One region of the Caulobacter sp. GW821-FHT10F06 genome, then DNA from elsewhere that is predicted to be linked to it. Evidence: predicted binding sites of a transcription regulator. Region 1 holds the regulator's gene; each other region holds the start of a gene.
The links. Region 1 encodes LexA, which represses DNA repair genes until DNA is damaged. Its sites were predicted from a motif close to ATGTTCNCNANNTGTTCT; they were not measured.
Positions count from the first base shown of each region.

Region 2: the regulator LexA is predicted to act here: its motif matches at 1,313-1,330, upstream of uvrA (excinuclease ABC subunit UvrA).
Region 3: the regulator LexA is predicted to act here: its motif matches at 3,455-3,472, upstream of AC1RUS_RS03715 (ImuA family protein).
Region 4: the regulator LexA is predicted to act here: its motif matches at 1,742-1,759, upstream of ssb (single-stranded DNA-binding protein).

Region 1 covers NZ_JBXASK010000003.1:149,266-154,727, reverse strand. Annotated here, with positions in the region: gene lepB (signal peptidase I) at 1-656, shown strand, start outside; gene AC1RUS_RS07065 (lysophospholipid acyltransferase family protein) at 758-1,321, shown strand; gene lexA (transcriptional repressor LexA) at 1,481-2,194, shown strand; gene mfd (transcription-repair coupling factor) at 2,408-5,462, opposite strand, start outside.
Region 2 covers NZ_JBXASK010000007.1:272,505-277,966, reverse strand. Annotated here, with positions in the region: gene uvrA (excinuclease ABC subunit UvrA) at 1-1,234, opposite strand, end outside; gene AC1RUS_RS17230 (hypothetical protein) at 1,446-1,925, shown strand; gene AC1RUS_RS17225 (hypothetical protein) at 2,070-2,717, shown strand; gene AC1RUS_RS17220 (TonB-dependent receptor) at 2,781-5,186, opposite strand; gene AC1RUS_RS17215 (hypothetical protein) at 5,384-5,462, shown strand, end outside.
Region 3 covers NZ_JBXASK010000002.1:100,976-106,437, forward strand. Annotated here, with positions in the region: gene AC1RUS_RS03705 (error-prone DNA polymerase) at 1-1,234, opposite strand, end outside; gene AC1RUS_RS03710 (DUF6504 family protein) at 1,231-2,703, opposite strand; gene AC1RUS_RS03715 (ImuA family protein) at 2,666-3,445, opposite strand; gene AC1RUS_RS03720 (hypothetical protein) at 3,706-3,891, opposite strand; gene AC1RUS_RS03725 (hypothetical protein) at 4,066-4,461, opposite strand; gene AC1RUS_RS03730 (hypothetical protein) at 4,475-4,948, opposite strand; gene AC1RUS_RS03735 (SOS response-associated peptidase family protein) at 4,945-5,462, opposite strand, start outside.
Region 4 covers NZ_JBXASK010000003.1:544,747-550,208, reverse strand. Annotated here, with positions in the region: gene AC1RUS_RS08880 (hypothetical protein) at 1-558, shown strand, start outside; gene AC1RUS_RS08875 (hypothetical protein) at 617-1,297, shown strand; gene AC1RUS_RS08870 (hypothetical protein) at 1,312-1,707, shown strand; gene ssb (single-stranded DNA-binding protein) at 1,842-2,342, shown strand; gene AC1RUS_RS08860 (hypothetical protein) at 2,493-3,401, shown strand; partial or broken gene AC1RUS_RS08855 (alpha/beta hydrolase) at 3,486-4,909, shown strand; gene bioD (dethiobiotin synthase) at 4,900-5,462, opposite strand, start outside.

The DNA of each region.
Region 1 (5,462 bases):
TCGGCGACTACATCCTGGTCTCGAAATTCCCTTACGGGATAAGCCGCCACTCGGCGCCGTTCAGCCCGCCGGTGGGCCACGGCCGCCTGCTGAGCCACGACCCCGAACGCGGCGACGTCGTGGTGTTCAAGAAGCCCGGGGATGGCCGCACCGACGTCATCAAGCGCCTGATCGGCTTTCCCGGCGACCACATCCAGGTGGTCGGCGGCGTGCTGCGCATCAACGGCAAGGCCGTGGCTCAGCGGCCCGTCGCCACTCGCGTCGAGGACAGCGCCTGGGGCTATCCGGTGACGGTCGACGAGATCGCCGAGACCCTGCCCAACGGCCGCCGTTACCTGACCCACACGCAGGGCCCGACCACCCCGGCCGGCAACACCGGCGTCTACATCGTGCCGGCCGGCTGCTATTTCGTGATGGGCGACAACCGCGACAACTCGGTCGACAGCCGCTTCGATCCAGGCGTGACGCCCCGAGGCTACGCGACCTGCAAGTGGAACAGCGAGCTCGACCGCTATCTGCCGCCCGAGACCGGCATGGGCTATGTGCCGGCCGAGAACCTGGTCGGCCGCGCCGAGCGCATTCTGTTCTCCTGGGACGGCAAGAAGGGCCTGCGTCTGGACCGGACCTTCAAGTCCCTCTCCGCCCCCAAGGCCTGACCCGAATTCGACGCCTCGCGACTGGCGCTCGACGCCCCGCTCGGCCACATTGCCCTAACGGAACGTCCCGACACGCGGACGCGTTTGGGAGGATCGTTCGGATGGGCATTGTCGCCCGCATCGTCAAATGGGCCCTGGTCACCTTCTTCCGGACCCAGGGCTGGAGCGTCGAAGGCTCCGCCCCGGCCACCCGCAAGTTCGTGATCATCGCCGCCCCGCACACCAGCAACTGGGACTTCGTCTATTTCCTGGGCGCGGCCGACGCGCTGAACCTGAACCTCAGCTTCATGGGCAAGGCCTCGCTGTTCCGCTGGCCGTTCGACAAGATGATGCGCGACCTGGGCGGCGTGCCGGTCGACCGCTCCAAATCCGGCGACACCGTCTCGGCCATGGCCGCCGAGTTCGGCCGTCGCGACGAATTCATGCTGACGATCGCGCCAGAGGGCACGCGCGGCAAGGCGCGTCAGTGGAAGACCGGCTTCTACAACATCGCGCGGCAGGCCGACGTGCCCCTGGTGCTGGGCTTCATCGACTACGAGCGCAAGATCATCGGCCTTGGTCCGACCATGATCCCCAGCGGCGACTACGATGCGGATCTGGCCAAGCTGATCGAATTCTACCGCCCCTACAGCGGCAAGCACCTGGACAGGGCGACCCAGCTTTAACGTTTTGATTCGGCCGGTTTCGGCGGTTCGACGCGTCCATGGACCCAGCAAATGCTTGCCCGGTGGCGCTTCGACGTCCGTCAACTTGACATTAAGGAAGAACGCCTAGAGAACATTCGCAGGGTTTGCGGTTTGTTCCGCGTCTTCACCGAGGTCGAGATGCTCACGCGCAAGCAGCACGAGCTGCTGATGTTCATCCACGAACGCATCAAGGAGAGCGGCGTGTCGCCGTCCTTCGACGAGATGAAGGAGGCGTTGGACCTCGCGTCGAAGTCGGGCATTCACCGCCTGATCACGGCGCTGGAGGAACGCGGCTTCATCCGTCGCCTGGCTCACCGGGCCCGGGCGCTGGAGGTGGTGAAGCTGCCACAGCAGGCGACCACGGCGGCGCCGCCCAAGGGGCGCGGGTCGTTCAAGCCGCAGGTGTTCGAGGGCGGCGGCGCGCCGGCTCCGGTGCCCAACGGCGGATCCTCGTCGACGCCGGCCAATGACAGCCGCGAACTGCCGATCCTCGGCAAGATCGCCGCCGGCACGCCCATCGACGCCATCCAGCACGAACGCGAGCGCCTGCCGGTGCCCGAGAGCATGCTGGGCGGCGGCGAGCACTATGTGCTCGAGGTGCAGGGCGACTCGATGATCGAGGCCGGCATCCTCGACGGCGACTACGTGATCATCAAGAAGGGCGACACCGCCAACTCCGGCGAGATCGTCGTGGCCCTGGTGGGTGAAGAAGCCACGCTCAAGCGCCTGCGCAAGAAGGGCGGCTCGATCGCACTCGAGGCGGCCAACCCCAAGTACGAGACGCGGATCTTTGGTCCGGACCAGGTCGAGGTGCAGGGCAAGCTGGTGGGGCTGATCCGGCGGTATCACTGAGTTCAGTTGAAGCTTCGGAATTGAAAAGGCCGTCCCGGTTGGGGCGGCCTTTTTCGTTGGTTCAAAAACGCAAAATTCTTGTCATCCCGGAAGCCTCGCAGAGGCTGTCCGGGACCCAGGGGCCAAGGCACTGCGGCTACCCCTGGGTCCCGGCTCTCCGCTGCGCTGCGGCCGGGATGACAAGGTTGAGTTGGAGGGGAGGCGCTAGCCGCCCTACTCCCTGGCGATCCGCGCCAGGTGCCCCAGGATCTTCTCGGCCGCGTCGAGACGCTGAGCCGGCGTATCCCACTCGCCCTTGACCACCACCTTCTGATCGGGCCGGACCTTCCAGATCAGGCTGTTCTTGGCGACGTACTGCATCAGCCCCAGCGGGTTGGCATAGGTATCGTTCCGGAAGCTGGCCACCGCGCCCTTCGGCCCCACGTCGATCTTGGCGACATTGGCTTCACGGCACAGGCCCTTGATGGCGACGACCTTGAGCAGGCTGTCGGTCTCGGGCGGCAGCGGGCCGAAGCGGTCGATCAGCTCGGCGGCCAGGGCTTCGCGGTCGGCCGACTTCTCGGCTTCCGACAGGCGGCGATAGAGCGACAGGCGCACGTTCAGGTCCGGCACATATTCGTCCGGGATCATCACGGCCGCGCCGGTGTTGATCTGCGGCGACCAGCCGCGATCCTCCAGCAGGGCCTCGGCGCCCTGGCGCTGGCGCAGCTCGGCGACGGCGTCTTCCAGCATCTGCTGATAGAGCTCGACGCCGATCTCCTTGATGTGGCCGCTCTGCTCGTCGCCCAGCAGGTTGCCGCCGCCGCGCTGATCCAGGTCGTGGCTGGCCAGCTGGAAGCCCGCGCCCAGGCTGTCCAGCGACTGCAGCACCTGCAGGCGCTTTTCGGCCGACAGGGTGATGGTCTTCTCGTTGGGCGTGGTCAGATAGGCATAGGCGCGGGCCTTGGACCGGCCGACCCGGCCTCGGATCTGATAGAGCTGCGCCAGGCCGAACATGTCGGCGCGGTGGACGATCAAGGTGTTGGCCGACGGGATATCCAGCCCGCTCTCGACGATCGTCGTGGCGAGCAGCACGTCGTACTGGCCCTCGTAGAAGGCCGTCATCACGTCTTCCAGCTGGGTCGGGGCCATCTGGCCGTGGCCGACCACGTACTTGATCTCCGGCACCTGGGTGCGGAGGAACTTCTCTATGTCCTCCAGGTCCTTGATGCGCGGCACCACGTAATAGGCCTGACCGCCGCGATACTTCTCGCGCAGCAGGGCCTCGCGCAGGGTCACCGGATCGAACGGGCTGATATAGGTCCGCACCGCCAGGCGATCGACCGGCGGGGTGGCGATGATCGACATCTCGCGGATGCCGCTCAGCGCCATCTGCAGGGTGCGCGGGATCGGCGTGGCGGTCAGGGTCAGCATGTGCACGTCGGCGCGAAGCTCTTTCAGCTTCTCCTTGTGCTTGACCCCGAAGTGCTGCTCCTCGTCGACGATCACCAGGCCCAGGTCCTTGAACGAGACCTGCTTGCTGAGCACCGCGTGGGTGCCGACCACGATCTCCAACTGACCGTTGGCCAGGCCCTCGCGGGTCTCGGCGGCTTCCTTGCCGGTGACAAGGCGCGACAGGCGGGTGACCTTGACCGGCCAGCCCTGGAAGCGGTCCTTGAAGGTCTTGTAGTGCTGACGGGCCAGCAGCGTCGTCGGGCAGACGATGGCCACCTGCTTGCCGCTCATCGCCACCACGAAGGCCGCGCGCAGGGCGACCTCGGTCTTGCCAAAGCCGACGTCGCCACAGATCAGGCGGTCCATCGGCTTGCCCGAGGACAGATCGCCCAGCACGTCGGCGATGGCCGACAGCTGGTCGTCGGTCTCCTCGTACGGGAAGCGCGCGCAGAACTCGTCGAACACGCCGTGCGGCGGGTCGGTTTCTTCCACCGACTTCATCTGGCGGGCGGCGGCGATCTGGATCAGGCCCTCGGCCATGACCCGCAGGCGCTCCTTGGCCTTCGACTTGCGCGACTGCCAGGCCGCCCCGCCCAGCTTGTCCAGTTGGACGTTCTCGCCGTCGGTCCCGTAGCGGGTCAGCAGGTCGATGTTCTCGACCGGCAGGTAGAGCTTGGCCTCGCCGCCGTACAGCAGGTCCAGGCAGTCGTGCGGCGCGCCCTGGACGTCGAGGGTCTTCAGACCCTCGTAGCGGCCGATGCCGTGGTCGATGTGGACGACCAGATCGCCCGGCGTCAGAGCGCTGGCCTCGGCCAGGAAGTTAGCGGCGCGGCGCTTCTTGCGCGGCCGGGCCAGGCGATCGCCGAGAATGTCGGTCTCGGAGATGACCGCCAGGTTTTCGGTCTCAAAGCCGTTGTCCAGCGGCAGCACCACGCGCTGCGGGACTTTGGGATCATTGGCCTTGGCCGCCTGCCAGTAGCCGGCATAGGGGATCTTTTTGAGGCCATGGTCGGCCAGCATGGTCCCCAGACGCTCAGACGAGCCCTCGGACCACGAGCCGAACAGCACGCGCTTGCCCGCGGCCGCCAGGGCGCTGGCGTGGGCGGCGGTGGCCTCGAACAGGTTGACGCTGTCCTGGGCCCGCTCGGCGGCGAAGACGCGGCCAAGCTTGGCGCCCATGTCGACGACGTCCAGGCCCTGGGGCTGGAACGGCGTGAACTTGCGGTGCGGGCGGTCGGAGACCGCTTCGTCCCATTCCTTGGCGGTCAGGTAGAGGGCGCTGGGCTCTAGCGGACGATAGGCCGACTTGCGATCGGCCGAGGCGCGGGCCTGATAGGCATCCTCGATCATCGACAGGCGCTCGTCGCGCGCTTCCGACGTCTGGTTGTCGAGGCCCACCAGCGAACCGTCCGGCAGATAGTCGAAGAGGGTCGCCATCCGCTCGTAGAACAGCGGCAGCCAATGCTCGAGGCCCGCGCGGCGACCGCCCTCGCTGACGGTGTTGTAGAGCGCATCGTCGCCCGGCGCGCCGAACTTGGCGACATAGCCTCGGCGGAAACGCGAGATGCCCTCGGCGTCCAGCAGGGCCTCGCTGACCGGCAGGAGATCGATCTCCTTCAGCTGCTTGGTCGAGCGCTGGGTCTCGGGATCGAAGGCGCGGATGCTTTCCAGCGTGTCGCCGAACAGGTCCAGGCGCACGGGCTCCTCGGCGGCCGAGGGGTAGACGTCGATCACGCCGCCCCGGATCGCGAACTCGCCGCGCTCGGAGACGGTGGAGGCGCGGACATAGCCGTTGACCGCGAAATAGCGCTCCAGGTCCTTGATATCGACGCTG
Region 2 (5,462 bases), on a different contig from region 1:
TGTCGGACTGGTAGCGGCCCAGTTCCTCGCGGACCCATGAGCTGTCAGTCTCGCGCCAGCGGCGCTCCAGGTTCGGCAGCACGCCCTCGAAGGGCTTGGCGACCTCGTATTTGCGGGCGTTGTCGTCGTAGGTGAACTTGATCTTCTCGCCCTTGGAGCCTTGCAGGACGATGTCGCGGGCCGAGGCCGGCAGCTTGTGCCAGGGATCGTCCATCGAGAAGCCATAGTGGCGGGCCAGGGCCTGCAGGGTCTGGGTGTAGAGCGGCGAAGGACCCTTGGCCCACGGGGCGACCGCGCCCTTGTGCAGGCTCTTGTCCTTGTCGGGAATGACCAGGTCGGCGTCGAAGGCCAGCTTGGCGCCCAGGCCGTCACAGGCCGGGCAGGCGCCCGCCGGATTGTTGAACGAGAACAGGCGCGGCTCGATCTCGGCGATCGTGAAGCCGCTGACCGGACAGGCGAAGCGTTCCGAGAACAACAGCCGCTTGGGCTCTTTCTCGCCTTCCTCGATCGTCGCCCATTCGGCCACGGCCAGGCCGTCGGCCAGGCGCAGGGCCTGCTCGATGGAGTCGGCCAGGCGCTGCTCCATGTCGGGCTTGGTCACCACGCGGTCCACGACCACATCGATGTCGTGCTTGAACTTCTTGTCGAGGGCCGGGGCGTCCTCGATCGGATAGAACTCGCCGTCGATCTTCAGCCGCTGGAAGCCGGCCTTCTGCCACTCGGCGATCTCCTTCTTGTACTCGCCCTTGCGGTCGCGAACGACGGGGGCCAGCAGGTAGAGACGCGTGCCCTCGGGCAGGGCGGTGATCTTGTCGACCATCTGGCTGATGGTCTGGCTCTCGATCGGCAGGCCGGTGGCCGGCGAATAGGGGACCCCGACCCGCGCCCACAGCAGGCGCATGTAGTCGTGAATCTCGGTGACCGTGCCGACGGTCGAGCGCGGGTTGCGGCTGGTGGTCTTCTGCTCGATCGAGATCGCGGGCGACAGGCCCTCGATCAGGTCGACGTCCGGCTTGCTCATCAGCTCCAGGAACTGACGGGCATAGGCCGACAGGCTTTCGACGTAGCGACGCTGGCCCTCGGCGTAGATGGTGTCGAACGCCAGGGAGCTCTTGCCCGACCCCGACAGGCCGGTCAGCACGACCAGCTCGCCGCGCGGGATGTCGACGCTGACGTCCTTGAGATTATGCTCACGGGCGCCGCGCACGCGGATGAAATTCAGTTGTTCAGCCATGTTTTCCGGAACGCATGGCGCTGCCGGGAGGGTGCAGCGCGACGGCTATATGTAGGGCTCGAACCAGGAATTAACACAAGAACAAGATGCGAACAAATGTCGCGGTCGATCCGGACGACCAGCTACTGACAGTAAGTGTCAGCAGGACGGCGGCGCTGGCTTCAAGCTTCACCGTTGCGTGATCGCCGCGGATAGCCCTACGGTTGCGTCCATGATGCGTCTTAGCCGATCCCTCGCCCGCCTGGCCGCCGTCGCGGCGCTGGCCTTCGCCTCGTCCGGCCACGCGGCCGAGAACGTGCTGAATCCGCTCGACATCAATCGCCTGGACAACTGGGCCGACGCCTTGGCGGCCTGCGACATGACCAGCTTCCTGATGTCGGATCCCGACTTGGAGGCGGGCACGATCATCGCCCCCGGCGTCGGCAGCGGCCGCATCCTGTATCGCCCGCTGTTCATCCCGCCGAACATCTTCTACGCGCCGTCGCTGCTGCAGGCATTCGAGGTGCTGCAGGCCGGCGGCGAGGTCGAGCGCAAGAGCGTCGTCGACGCCCGCTACAAGTTCGCCTCGACGATCCTCCCGAAATTCCACAAGGCCAGCGACGCGGACAAGGCCTTCCTGGTCGACCAGATGAAGCTCTGCAACGTCCTGACGGACGGGGTCATGGCCAAGGGCAAGCCCAAGGCCAAGTAGACCTGGCCGGCGCGTTGCCGAACGGCGCCGCTTGAACACTTCACGGACATGAAAAGACCGCGAGCGAAACGCGACCTTGGGTGGTGCTTAACCTGAGGTGGCGAGGCGATGGGGCGGGCGAGGCGGACGCGGCTGTGGATCGCCTTGCCGGGCGGGATCGCGATCAACGGTCTGCTGCTGGTCGGCCTGATCCTGTTCGAGCGGCCAACGCCGATGGCGGAGGATCCGCCGGTCGTGACGCTGTCCTTGGAGCGGCCGGAGGCTCGCCGCAGGACTTCCGCCGCGCCCCGGGCACCACAACAGTCCGCCCCGCCGCCGAAGGTAAGTGGCCCGCCGAGACCCGATTTCACGACGAGGGTTCCTGCAGAGATCCTTCCGACCACGCCGCCGCCGCTAGTCGTCGATCCGGCCTGGGCCGTCGATGGCGGGGCATGGGTCGATCCCGCCCGCCGCGCCCAGGCCCTGGCGCGCTGGAAGCTGGTCGAAGGCGGGCCGTTCCACAAGGGGCGGTTCGGGCGCGCCTGCGCCGGCCTCTCCAACGAGCACATGACCGACGAGGAAAAGGACCGCTGCTACGGCGGTTGGCGCGAAGCCGAAAAGCGGATGGGGGCGCGCTTCGGCGACGCCTTGGCCAAGCCGCCGCCCTCCCGCTACGCTCGCGACGCCGCGCACCAGGAGCGGTGCCGCGCCTATCGCTCCAAGCGGACGCCGGGCAATACGACCAGCGGCTCGTCGCTGCACTTCCCCGGTGTGTCTGACGGCGTACCGTTGTCCCAGGGCGCCTGCTTCTGACGACAAAGAAAAAGCCCCGGTTTTCACCGGGGCCTGAAGTTGGAGGGGAGTGGAAAAAGGGGATTAGAACGAAGCAGACAAAGTCACGAAGTACTGACGCGGCGCGATCGGGAACGTGTTGTAGGTCCCGGACGCAGCCCCCACGACGAGCGTGGAAACACCCTTCTCGTCGTTCAGGTTCGTGACGTTAACGCTCAACTTGGCCGCTTTGATCCCATGCACCGGTTCGACGATCGGGAAGCGATACGAGGCCTGCAGCCCCAGCTGGAAATAGCTGTCGACCTTCAGGTCGTTGGTGTAGGTCGCGTAGCGCTCGCCGACGAAGTCGCCGACCAGCTGGCCTTCGAAGTCGCCGAAGTTCACGGCGGCCACGAACTTGTTCAGCCAGGCCGGGCTGCCCGGGACGTTCTTGCCGGCGGTGCGCACGACGGTGTTGGCGGCGCCGGTGGTGTAGTTGTCCTGATATTGCGAGCGGTTGTACGACAGCGCGTCGTAGAACGAGACATGGTCGCCGAAGTGGACGGTGGCGGCCAGGTCGACGCCGTCGGTCTTGACGCTGCCGACATTGGCCAGGATCGCCGCGCCGGCCACCAGCGACGAGATCACCGGGGTCGAGCTGATCTGCAGCAGGCGGTCGGAGAAGTCGACGTGATAGAGGCTCACCTGGGCCTCGACGCCCGTGATCGGACCCAGCGCGAGGTCGCGATGGCTGCGCAGGCCCAGTTCGTAGGTCAGGGCGGTCTCGGGATTGACGTTCTTCTTGAACAGGTCGAACGCCGCCTGGCTGCCCAGGCTCCAGGGCGACAGGCCGCCGGCGCCATAGGTCACGAACTGACGCAGGTTCTTCTGCACGTTGACGAACACCTGCTCGCTGTCGGTCACGTCCCAGACGCCGCCGACCTGGGGCAGGAACCATTCCTTGGTGGTGATCTTGCCGGTGGGCAGCAGGGTCGGGTTGGTGCTGGTGGCCAGGTTCTTCTGCTGGATCGGCACCGTGCCTTCGGCGAACTGCAGGCTGGACTTGAAGCCGCCCGTCAGGCGCAGATTCGGACGCAGCTGCCATTCGTCCTGCACGTGCAGCTGGACGACGTCATTGTTGATGTTGCTGGCGTACTGCGTGAAGTTCTTGTTGGTCGGGATATCGTAGGGCGTCAGGTCGGTCGAGCTGGCCGAGAAGGGGTACCAGGCGCGCTGGGTCCCCGAATTGTTGTGCTCGTACCAGGCGCCGAAGCCGATGTGGTGGTCGCCCAAGGTCCAGTCGACGTTCGAGACCAGGCCGCCGCGATTGATCATGTATTCGGTGGTGCGCACGGCGTAGCCGGTGCCGCCGAAGATCGTCCTCAGATCCTGGCCCGGATAGTAGATCGCGAACAGGGCGGGCAGGCCGGCCTGGTTGATCGGACCGGCCACGACGCCGCGGCCCTCGTCATGGTGGAAATAGACCTGGTTGGACCAGGTGACGTCGGCGTTCAGCTTGGCGTCGTACTTGACGTAGGCCAGCGCATCCATCCGCTGGGCGGCGCTGTGATAGTTGCGGAAGTTGCTGCCCGCCGAGGCCGGCGGCGCGCCGGCGGCGTTCAGGTACGACAGCGCCGCGTCATAGTCGGGATAGAGGAACGGGCGGGTGTAGGGCGCGCTGGTCTCGCCGGCCACGTGGACGATGCTGTCCTCGTTGGGTTCGATCTTGTCGGAATAGTCGGCGAAGATCGTCAGCTTGCCGTCTTCCTTCTCGCGCACCCACTTGATGTTGACCTGGTCGCCGCCCTGGTGGCCGCGGAAGTCCCAGGCGCGGGCGTCCTGGTGCACGTAGCTGATATAGGCCGTGTTGCCGCGCCACTCGCCGGTGTCCAGACGCAGGAAGGTGCGGGTGGCCGAATAGCTGCCCAGGGTCTGCTGGACGTTCCAGCCGTGCTCGGGGCGCGGGTCGCTGGTGAAGGTCTCGATCGCGCCGCCCAGGTTGCTGGTCGAGGCGGTGGCCAGATCGCCGGTGCCGGCCGAGAACACGACCTTCGACACGTTCTCGCTGATCACGGCGCGCTGCGGCGAGAGGCCGTTGTAGTTGCCGTACTGCTGGTCGCCCAGCGGCACGCCGTCCAAGGTGTAGCCCAGCTGCTGGCTGGAGAAGCCGTGGACGTACAGGGTGATGTTCTGCTCGTTGTTCCCCCACGGATCGGCGGTCTGGTAGTTGACGCCGGGCAGGGTCTGCAGGGCCTTCAGCGGGTTCACGCCGGGCAGCAGCTTCTGCATTTCGTCGCCGCCCAGGGCGACGGCCGAGCGGGTGGTCTTGGCCAGGCTGACGACGACGGAGTCGACGGCGGTGCTGTCGGCGTCGGCCGGCTCGGCCGGCGCGGTGGCGACCGCAGCTTCGGCGGCGGGCGCGGGCAGGTCGGCGGCGTGAGCGATGCCGCCGAACGCGCAGAGCGCGGTCGTAGCCAGCAGGCCGACGCGCAGTTTCCAAATGATGGTCATGAGATCCCCCTCGACGTCGCGACCGACCGCAGCGTCGAGGCGGGGGATAACGGTGGTCTTCGGCGGATTTGCTACGATCGTCGGACGGTTTCGTGACAGCGCAAACCTTGCGGCGATCGTGGTTGAGGCGGCTTAACCGTGCTTGGAAGCGCGGTTTTCAGATCTGGCTGTTTCAATGCTCTCGAACGGAGAGCCCGATGAGCAAGGCCGCCAAGCCCGCCAAGACCGAAAAAGAAGAGAAGGGCGCCAAGGCCATTCGCGACGCGAGGGGGCCCA
Region 3 (5,462 bases), on a different contig from region 1:
CGACCAGGGCGCTGCGATGGCGGCCATAGGTCTCAAAGATCCATTGCATCACGGTCTCGCGCCGCGCGTGCTCGAAATCGACGTCGATATCGGGCGGCTCGTTGCGCTCCTGGGAGACGAAGCGCTCGAAGAGGAGGTCGTTGCGTTCGGGATCGATCGAGGTGATGCCCAGCACATAGCAGACCGCCGAATTGGCGGCCGAGCCGCGGCCCTGGCACAGGATGTCCTGGCTGCGCGCATAGCGGACGATGGCGTTGACGGTCAGGAAATAGGGCGCATAGCCCATGGCGCCGATCAGCTTCAGCTCATGGGCCAGGGTGGCGCGCACCTCTGGGGGCGCGCCGTCGGGATAGCGTTCGTCCGCGCTTTCCCAGGTCAGGCGCTCCAACGTCTCCTGCGGCGTGCGGCCCGGCTCGCTGACCTCGTTGGGATACTGGTAGGAGAGCTCATCCAGGCTGAACCGGCAGCGCTGCGCGACATGGCGCGAGGCCGCCACGGCCTGCGGATGCTTGGCGAACAGGCGCAGGATCTCCTCGGGAGCCTTGAGATGGCGATCAGCGTGACGGTCGCGCTTGAAGCCCACCTCGTCGATCGTCGTGCCCTCGCGGATGCAGGTGACCACATCCTGTAGCAGTCGCCGGCCACGCTCGTGGAACAGCACCCGGTTGGTGACGACCGGCGTCACGTTGGCGGCGCGCGCCAAGCGCTCCAGCTCATAGAGGCGCAGGGCGTCGCCGGGGCGCCGACGCAAGGTCAGGGCCAGGTGCGCGTCGGCGCCGAAGATCGCCGCGACCTTCTTCAGCTGCAGAGCGCAGGTGTCGTCCGCCAGATCCGGGACCAGGATGGCGATCTGGCCTTCGGCGTAGGCGGCGACATCCTCCAGGGTAAGATCGCATTCCCCCTTGCCGGCCCGGGCCTTGCCCAGGGACAGCAGGCGGCAGAGGCGGGCATAGGCCCGGCGATCGGTGGGCAAAACCACGAGGGTCAGGCCGTCGCGCAGCACCAGCTCGCAGCCGATGATCAACCGCACGCCCGTGGCCTTGGCGGCGACATGGGCGCGGACGATCCCGGCGACGCTGTTGCGGTCGCAGATCGCCAGAGCCTCATAGCCCAGACGCGCAGCCTCCTCGAACAGCTCCCCGGGCGAGGACGCGCCACGGAGCAGCGAGAAGTGCGAGGCGCATTGCAGCTCGACATAGGGGGGCGGGTCCCGCGGTTCGGGATTGGGGCTCATCCGAAGATCCCCGCCATGTACCAGCGTTGGCTGCCGGTGGCGGGATCCTCACCGTCGCCATCCCGAAACAGCCAATAGCGCTCGCCGCCCTCGTCCTCGACCTGGAAGTAGTCGCGCGAGCGCGCGAGCTCCGCGTCGGCCTTCCACCATTCGCCAAACACCCGCTCAGGGCCGTCGGCGCAGCGCACCCGATAACGGTTGCCACGCCAGGTGAAGGCGGCGGGCGGGGCGTCGGGCAGCAGGGCCACCGTCTCGATCGGCTCGGGATGGGCAAAGAGCCGGGTGGGGCGAGGCCAATCGGCCGGCCACGAGAAAGCCGCAGGCGGATCAAGGGCCGGGGCGCGCTTGACCGACCTTTCAGGCAAGTCGCTGTCCGCGGAGGCCAGCCGATAGACGTGTTCGGCGCCCAGCCGATTGGACAGGGTGTCGATCAGGCCCGACAGGTCGGCGACCGGGTCCGCACCCAGCGCCTGGGTCTGCCTAGAGGGGAGGGGTTCGGCGCAGGGCGCGGCCAGGACGATGGTTTCGACGCCAAAGCCGGGATCGACCGTTTCCAGTTTCTCGCACAGCAGCCTGGCCAGGCGCTTGGGCTCGCGCGAGGGCGTGGCCATGCCGATGCGCGCGGCCTCGATGCGGTTGTCGACGCGGGTGAACCAAGCGTCGATCTGCCTGGCGCCAAGGCCGGCCGCCTCCAGCGTCGCGCAGAGATCATGGGTCAGCAGGGTCACGTAGCGCGCCAGGGTCTCGGGCGCGCCGATCGGCTCGGCGAACGCTCGCCGGACGAGAACGGTCTCTGGAGCCATGACCGGCTCGATCGGTTCGGCCTGGCGGCCATGGGCCTGGTCGAGACGACGCACAGCCTCAAGGCCAACGCGATGGGCCAAGGGGCCCTTGGGCGTGGCGTCCAGTTCGGCGATCGTGTCGAAGCCGAGCCGCCCGAGGTTCTCCGTTAGCGAGCCGGGCAGGCGGAGGGCGGCGACGGGCAGGTCCCGGAGCTCGCGCCCCGTCGCCCCGGGCGTACACACGAAGATCGCTCGCCGGCCATAGCGCGCCAGGGCATGGGCGCCGCCCCAGCTGTCGGCGATGGCCAGCTGACTGGAAAGCCCGGCCTTGGTCAGGCGGGCGCGCAGATCGATCAGCATCTTCTCCTCGCCGCCGAAGAGATGGGCCGCGCCGGTGGCGTCGATGACCAGGCCGTCCGTTCCGTCGGAAGCGACGATCGGCGAATAGAGACGCTGGGCCCACAGGGCCAGGCGATGCAGGGCCGCGGCGTCGCCCGCCGCATCCAGCTCATGCAGCACCAAACCGGGGATGAGCGCCGTGGCGTGGGCGATCGCCTGGCCCAGGCGCAGACCAGCTTCGCTGGCCGCCAGGTTCAGGGCCGCGACGGCCCGCCGCCGACCGACCCGCCCGACCATGGCCACGGGCGTTTCAGGCGGCGGCGCGGCCTTGCCCTGGCTGCGCGCCAACCGATCGGTCGGCCAGCGGGGCAGGAAGACGGAGATGACCCTTGGCGTCACAGGCTTCTATCTCGAGATCAAAGGCTTCACCGGCGCGGCATCGGAAGAGTTCGAGCAGCCAGCGGGGACGACCGACGCCGGCGGTGGGAAGCGGAGAAGAGGGCAGGGCCGAGACCCGCCAGCGTGTGGCCGCCGCTGTCGGCTGGCCAAGATCGGCGGCGTCGGCGACCCTGCGCCATCTTCGAATGGCGATGGCCATCTGGCCGTTCTGTTCGGCGGCCAGCTGCAACCGGCGGGAGGCGACCATGGAAAGCTTGGCGACCTCGCCGACCACACCGGCCAGGCCCTTCCAGCGCAGACCTTCCTCCATCGAGGCCAGCACAGACGCTTCGTCGCCGCATTCGGCGAAGATCACCCGATCGGGCGGCAGGCCGACCTGGGCCAGAAACGGGGCGAAGAGATCGCGCTGGCGCAGGCACCACAGCACCTGGCCTTCCGATCGCGCGAGGATCCCGGCGGCGAACCGCGCGGCCGCCGCGCCATGCAGCGCGCCGTTGGCGCCGCCGGCCACCTCGTGCAGGGCCCCAACCGCCAGACCGCCGCCGGGCAGGCGATCGTCAATCGCCGGCACGCCGAACGGCAGCACGGCGCGCACGGCCTGGTCGGCGGTTTCGATGGCCCGCACCTGACGGCGAAGCGCGTCGAGCGCGGTGGGGGAGCAACCCGGGTTTGGATCTGGGGACATGGTCATGAAATGGATTTGTTCCATCTTTGTTCTCTCTCCGGCGCGAGAGTCAACGCAGGCCGGCGCGCGGCGACGAGGCCCCACCGTCATCAAGACCAAGCGGCACAAGGGTTTGGGAGGACTCGGGATTCTTTTGTCGCAGCCAAGCTACGACCGAAGGCGACGTAGGCCGCCGTGCGATCAGCCTATGGGACGCTTGCGCCGCGGACCGCATGGCCGTCTGGCGTCAAGCGTCCGCCTCGAAGAGTTGGCGCCATCCTTTCAGACTAGCGTGCTGGTCGGCCGACGCCGTACCAGCGCAGGATCGTCCAACTGGCGGCGGCGGCGCAAAGCGACCCAACCGCCACCGATCGGAGGTTGGCGAAAAACCGGCCGGGCTCGACCTGGAGAAAGGCCGGGTAACCGCCGATCACGACGACCAGCCAGATCACGCCGACAGCGACCATGGTCACGGCGGCGCTCATGAGCGCAATGCGAGCCACCCAGCGGGTCAACGACTCGATCAATCGGGCGTCCTTTCGTTGCAGCTTCCGTCTCGGCGTCGCCAGGCTCGCCGACTATGCCCTTCGCGTCCGAAAGGCACAAACCCGCGACCACGGCTCAGCGCCTTGACCGCTGTCGGCGCGCTATCCCTGGTGCGGTGAGGCGAGCGCCAGCAGACGTGGCCCTGGGTCGTCGCCGGCCGCTCGCCGCACGACGCGCGCCAGCTCCAGACGGTAGCGATCCAGCAGGCCGGCCGTCGCGATCTTCAGGTCGTGGCTCGGCGTTGTCGCCGACATCGCCTGCAGCAGCGTCCGGCGCAGCTGAACGGCCGTGCCCGCATAGGGATCGGCCAGATCGAAGGCGACCAACTTGTCGATCTCGATCGCGGCATGGGCGGCGGTCAGCACATTGGGGTTCAGGCTCCGGGCTCCGACCTCAAGGGCGAGCAAGCCGCCGTCCGCACCCGTCACGCGCCGAAAATCCAGCGCCGCCACGCCGTCTTCGATGATGGTGTCCCACAGGTCGATCGGATCTGTCATCGCCGCGCGAACCTCAATGGCGTTGTGGCCCCCGCCCGGCCAGGCTTCCCAGCAGCCTTTCGGTTTCCGCGTTGCAAAGGCGGATGACCTCTTGCGCGCTTTGCTCGGCCGGCTTGGCGTCGGGCGCAAAGCCCAGGCCCCACTTGGTGGTGTAGGCCTTGCCGCGCGGCCCCTCATCCATCAGCACCACCGTCAGCTCGCCTGGCTCAACGATGGGCAGCGTAAACTGCAGCACCGCCACCGTGTTCAGGACCGCGAGCGGCGTGGTCATGGGAACGCGATGCAGGAAATGCGGCGCCTTGAGCCGAACGCTGGCTGGCCCCGATCGACCGTCCACATCCATGTGCAAGAATAGCGAGGCTCTGAGATAGGCCGGGTTCTGGGCATAGGTCAGGTGGCTGGTGTAGAGGCCGTCCAGGCTGATCACGTCGTCGTCGGTCTTTGACGTGCTCTTGCACAGCAGAGCGGCGCGCAGGGCGGTGATCAAAGCAGCGATCCTGTCTTGGTGACCTTCGTGGCGGTCAGCGCGCCCGCCGGCGCCGGCGCCAGCAGTTCAGCTTGGGGGCGCGATAGATTGAGCCAGGCCAAGCCATCCTCGGGTCGCAACAGAACGACCTGCCGGTCATGGTAGGGCGCGATGTCCGGTCCGGGGCTGGTCGTCAGCATTGTGAAACAGTCTTCCTTGACGATGCCGGCGATCCAGAAGAGCGGGGCGTTGTTCATCGTGAACCGCCACTTGGTCTTCAGCTTCTGGCCGGGCTCCGGATCGGTGAACTCGTAGAAGGCGTCGGCCGGGATCAGCACCCGGTCGCTGTTGCTGAAGTCGCGGCCTTCGGTCACGAAGTTGAACACCGGCTTGCCCTTTGGACTCTTCCAAGCCCAGCGGGTCATGGTCACGCGAGCCTCGTCAGCCGAGGCGCGAAGGATCGGGGCGGTGTCGGTGATCTTGATCTCCGACACCGGCTGGAAGTTCGACGCCTGACCTTGCCAGACCACAGGCA
Region 4 (5,462 bases), 400 kb from region 1:
GACACCTTCCAGATCCGGACGCGCGAGCGTGGCCCGCTGACGACGATCACCATCGAAGCCAACGACACGCTCGAGACCCTGGCCGACAAGATCAAGCGCGCCTCGGGTTTCCGCGCCAAGGTCGAGATGTCCAGCGACGGCAATAGCCGCAAGCTGAAGATCAGCCCGGCCTACAGCACCTCGACGGTCGAGATCGTCTCGGGCAAGGGCGGCACCGACGTGCTTTCGGCCCTGGGTTTGGCCTCGGGCGTTGTGCGCGCCACCAAGACCGAGAGCGGCAAGACCGTTTCGGCCGACGGCAACGGGCCGGTCTATGGCCTGCAGCTGCCGCCCGAGCTCGACATCCTGGACGAGACCAACCGCAAGAACGCCACCTCCGTCATCACGCGGGCCATGTCGGCGGTGCGCACCGCCTATCGCGAAATCGCCGATATCGCCTTGGGCGTCGACAGCAGCGCGGCCTCGACCTCGGGCAAGACCGGCGGCACGGTGCCGACCTATCTGAAGAACCAGATTTCGAATTATCAGGCCGCTTTGGACCGTCTCACGGGCGGATAGTCGGCTCGACAACCCGGCAGCGCTTGAAAGCGTCATCTTCGCGTCGTAGCCAGTGGTCATGGAATTTCTGAAAGATCGACGGGTCCTTCTGGCGGGCGGCGCCGCGCTGGCGCTTCTCGCGGGCCTTGGCATTGCCATCGCGCTGCTAAGCGGGGGCGGCAAGCAGACCGAACCGCCTCCGGCCTCGCGCGCGGGCCTGATCGTCGAGACCGGCCGAGCCGACGACACCAAGCTGGACCCCGCCCGTCCGCTGCGCTGCTTCGTCGGCGGCCAGTTCATGGGCGAGACGACCTTGGCCGAATGCGCCAAGAAGAACGGCGTCGCCACCGGCGCGCTCGATGTCGGCGTGGACGAGACGGGCGCCCTGGCCGCGGCCGATCAGGCCGGCACGGTGCTGACCCCGCTGCCGCCGCCGACCACTGTCGTTCCTGCGCCCGCCAATGTTTCGCCCGGTCCCGCGCCGTCGCCGTCGCAGACGGTGTCCAACGCGCCGCTGGCGGCCTGCTGGCGCTACGCCGGCGGAGAGTGGCGTCGCCTGCCCGGCGACATCACCTTGAACGCCTGCGCCCAGACCCTTTTCGCCGGACGCTGCGAGAAGCCGGGCGGCGCCACCTATGGCCGCTGGGGCGAGGAAACCCTGCGCCTGGTGCCGGGTCGCGTCGAAGCCTCTTCCGACAATCGTTCCTTCCACGCCGTGATCGACCAGGGACCGAACTGCTCGATCCCGGCCGCCGGTTAAGCCGAGTGCCGCCCATGCGTCGTCCGATCCTGATCGCCGTCTCCGTCGCGGCCGCCGGCCTGGCCCTCACGGCCTGCGAGAAGCAGACCAAGGCCCCCTTCGAGAAGGGCGTCTGCTTCCACGTGGCCACCAACAAGGACAAGACCCTGCGCTTCAACCCCGTGGCGCGGAACGTCGAGTCGATGGAGCAATGCGCCGCGACGCTGGAAGGCATGCGCATCCGTTTCGTGCGCATGGGCAGCCCCAACCGCACCCTGACGGGGTCCTACCAGGGCAGTTTCATCTTCCTCGAGAAGGAGGGGATCTTCCTGGGTCAGACCTATGAAGGCGCGCGCTTCATGTCGCTGGTGCGTACCGGCGACGGCCGCCTGGCGGTCCCTGGCGCGGTGCGACAAGCGCCCAGCCAGTAGAACATCGGTCCGCACAAATCGCGCTCGGTCCACAAGAACGTATTGAGAACAAAATTGCGTTGACCGGAGCGCTCCGTTAACGTCTTGATCAGATTCCGGCGCATGGGTCGCCGGGCGTGAACAAGGTCGAAGCGATGGCGGGCAGCGTCAACAAGGTCATTCTGGTGGGCAACCTCGGGGCCGATCCCGAGATCCGCAGCCTGGGTTCCGGTGACCGCGTCGCCAACCTGCGCATCGCCACGTCGGAAAGCTGGCGCGACCGCACCTCGGGCGAGCGCAAGGAAAAGACCGAATGGCACCGGGTCGTGATCTTCAACGACAATCTGGTGAAGGTCGCCGAGCAGTACCTGCGCAAGGGCTCGACCGTCTACATCGAGGGCGCGATCCAGACCCGCAAGTGGACCGATAACACCGGCGCCGAGAAGTACTCCACCGAGATCGTGCTTCAGAAGTTCCGCGGCGAACTGACCATGCTGGGCGGTCGCGGCGACAGCGCCGGCATGTCCTCGGGCGGCGGCGATGACGGCTATTCCAGCGGCGGTGGCGGCGGTTACGGCGGCGGCGCGCCGCGCAGCCAGCCCAGCGGTCCCCGCGAGAGCTTTTCGGCCGATTTGGATGACGAAATCCCGTTCTAGAGCCGGCCCGTTTGTCGAATTGAAAGGGGCGGCGGCCGGAGGGGCGTCGCCCTTTTTCATGCCGGACTTAGCGCGCATCGCTGCGACTTGAGGTTGTCTCAGGCTCGTGTTTACCTGACGCGTTCGCCAAAAGCGACTGTGGGGTGCGTCATGAAGCGATTGGTTTCGATCCTGGCCGGCATAGGCGTGCTGTCCGGCGCCCCTTCGGCGTTCGCTCAGACGGTGTCGGCTTCGCCCGCGTCCGTCCAGGCCCCGCCGCCGGCGGCGCTTGAAGGGCAAGCGGCGATCGATCCCGTGACTGTTCGGGCCGCCAACCGCAAGCGCCTGCTGACCTACGTGAAAGGCGTCTCGGCCCTGTCGTCGGACGGGCAGGTGGCGCGGCGGCCCAACAAGCTGTGCCCCTATGTTGTCGGCGCCCCGGCCGAGGTAAATACCTATGTCGCCTCGCGCCTGCGCCAGGTCGGCGAGACGGTCGGGGTTAAGTTCGAGACCAGGACGTGCCAGCCCAACCTGCTGGTGCTGTTCTCGGGTGAGCCCGATACCATGCTGAAACGGGCGCATCGCCTGCACAAGATCAGCTTCTCGCCGGCCTCGCCGACCCAGATCAATCGGTTCCTCGACAATGACCGGCCCGTTCGCTGGTGGCACAGCGTGGTTGTCGTGCCCGCGACGGCGACCTCGCCGGTCGCCGGAGCCGTCGATGGCCCGGCGATCGTCCGGATGGAGAACACGCGGATGCTGCCGGCCACCCGCAGCGTTATCCGAGGTTCGCTGATCGTCGTAGACGCCGGCCAGGCCAACGGCGTCGCGGTGGGCGCCTTGGCGGACTATATCGCCCTGGCGGCGCTCACCGACATGAAGCCGGATATCGAAATGCCCGGCCAGGACACGATATTGAACCTCTTTGCGCCGGGAGCCACACGCGACAACACGGCGCAAAGGCTTACCCCAATGGACATGGCCTATCTGCGCGGGGTCTATAAGGTCCGCGACACCGCGTTCGGCATGAACCAGTTGGGCAAGATCGCCACGGTCATGGCCGAGGAGCTTGAGCGCTAGCGACGGGCCTGTGGATCGCGACGTGGCCGGACTTGCGGCGCGAGGCCGGCTCGGTCTTGATGCCCGTTCAAGCAAGGAACGCCGATGTCGCCCTCATCCTGGATCGCCGCCGTCGGCGCGCTGACCGTTCTGGCGTTCGGCGCAAGCGCCCAAGCTGCGGCTCCCGAGTTCAAGCCCAAGGCCTGCGCCAGCGATTTCAAGAGCATCGCCCAGAAGGTCGACTGCGGCGACCTGATCGTCGACGAGGCGCGCGGCAAGGCCGGCAGTCGCCGGATCAGCGTCGCCGTGGCCATCGTCCGCGCCTCAGAACTCAAGGCGGGGCTGCCGCCGGTGATCTTCCTGCACGGCGGTCCAGGCGGCGCGGCGGTCGCCAATGTGCCGCGCCTGATGCAGCGCCCGGCGGCCAAGGAGTATGTGGCGGTCGATCAGGACTGGATCTTCATCGATCAGCGCGGCGGCGGGCTGAGTGATCCGTCGCTGGACTGCCCCGGGACCCATCTGACCGACGCGGGGCCGCCATCCGACAAGGACGCCGACGGCATCGTCGCCTGCCTGAAGGCTTTCAAGGCCCAGGGCGTGGACCTGTCACGCTACAACGCCATCGAGGTGGCCCGTGACGTCCAGGACCTGCGCCGGGCGCTGAAGCTGGACAGGATCGACCTGTTCGGCGGCTCGTACGGCACGCGGATCGAGGCCGCCATCCAGGCCAACGCGCCGCAGGGCGTGCGAGCCGTGGTCCAGGACTCGCCCTGGCCGCCCGAGGCCGACTGGACGGTGGGCGGGCCGGAGATGGTGTCGGCTCGATCGACATCGTTATGGCCAAGTGCGCGGTCGTGGCCGAGTGCGCCAAGCGCTATCCGGATCTGAAGGCCAAGCTTTCCCTGGTGGCCGAACGCTGGCTGGCCGGTCCCCAGACGATCGGCGGCAAGGTCTATACGGCCGACGATCTGGGCGGCTACCTGATGGACGCCAGCTATTTCAACGCCGCCTATCTGCCGCGCGACCTGTGGAAGATCATCCAGGGCGATGTCGGGCCGGTCGAGGAGTTCGTGGGGGCTCGCGATTACTATCGCGAGGGCCAGTTCATGACCCATCTCTGCAAGGAGGAGCTGCCGTTCGAGTCGCGGGCGGCGGTGGCCAAGGGCGCGGGCAAGGATCCGGTGGCCCGGCTGATGGTGGTCTCGATGCAGCGCATGCACGACATGTGCAGGAAGATCGACGTCGGCCCGCCCGTGCCCAGCGAGCAGAAGCCGGTCAAGACCAGCATCCCGACCCTGTTCCTGGCCGCCGAGATTGATCCGGGCTGTCCGCCCGACCTGACCCGCGCCGCCGCCAAGGGCTATGCGGGAAGCCAGGTGGTTATCGTCACCAACGCCACCCATGGCGTGACCAGCCGCAGCCCCTGCGCCCGCAAGATGGTCCGGGCTTTCTTCCAGGACCCGAGCAAGCCGGTCGACCGCACCTGCCTGCCCGCCGCCGACCAGCCGATGACCTTCGTCTACGATTGAGGCGCGAGCAGCGTGTCGGCCAGCGCCGTCGCGTCCCAGGTTTCGGCGCGGGGCCCGAGGACCAGCGGCGCGCGGGTCTCGAAAGCCCGCAGCATGTCGGCGGTCTGGATGAGGTCGGGCGCGTCCTGGCTCTCGCTCATCACCATGGCGGCGACGGTCAGGCCTCTGGCGCGGATGACCTCCAGCGCCGTCAGGACGTGGCTGACCGTGCCGAGATAGGAACCGGCGACCAGCAGGATCGGCAGGTCGAGGGCGACCATCAGGTCGAGATTGGTGGCCGTGTCGGTCAAGGGCGACATCACCCCGCCGGCGCCTTCGATCAGCAGCAGGTCGTGATCGGGGCGCGCCAGGCGGTCCCGGCAATCGGCCGTCAGGTCGTCCAGGCTCAGAGTCTCTCCCTCCAGCCGCGCGGCCAGGTTCGGAGCCAGCGGCGCGAGATAGCGGCGGGGCGAGATGCGGGGCAGGGCGTCCGGCTCGCCCAATGCCACGGCCAGCCGGCCGGGATCGCTAGAGCCTGGATCGGCGGGATCGAAACCGCTGACCACGGGCTTGA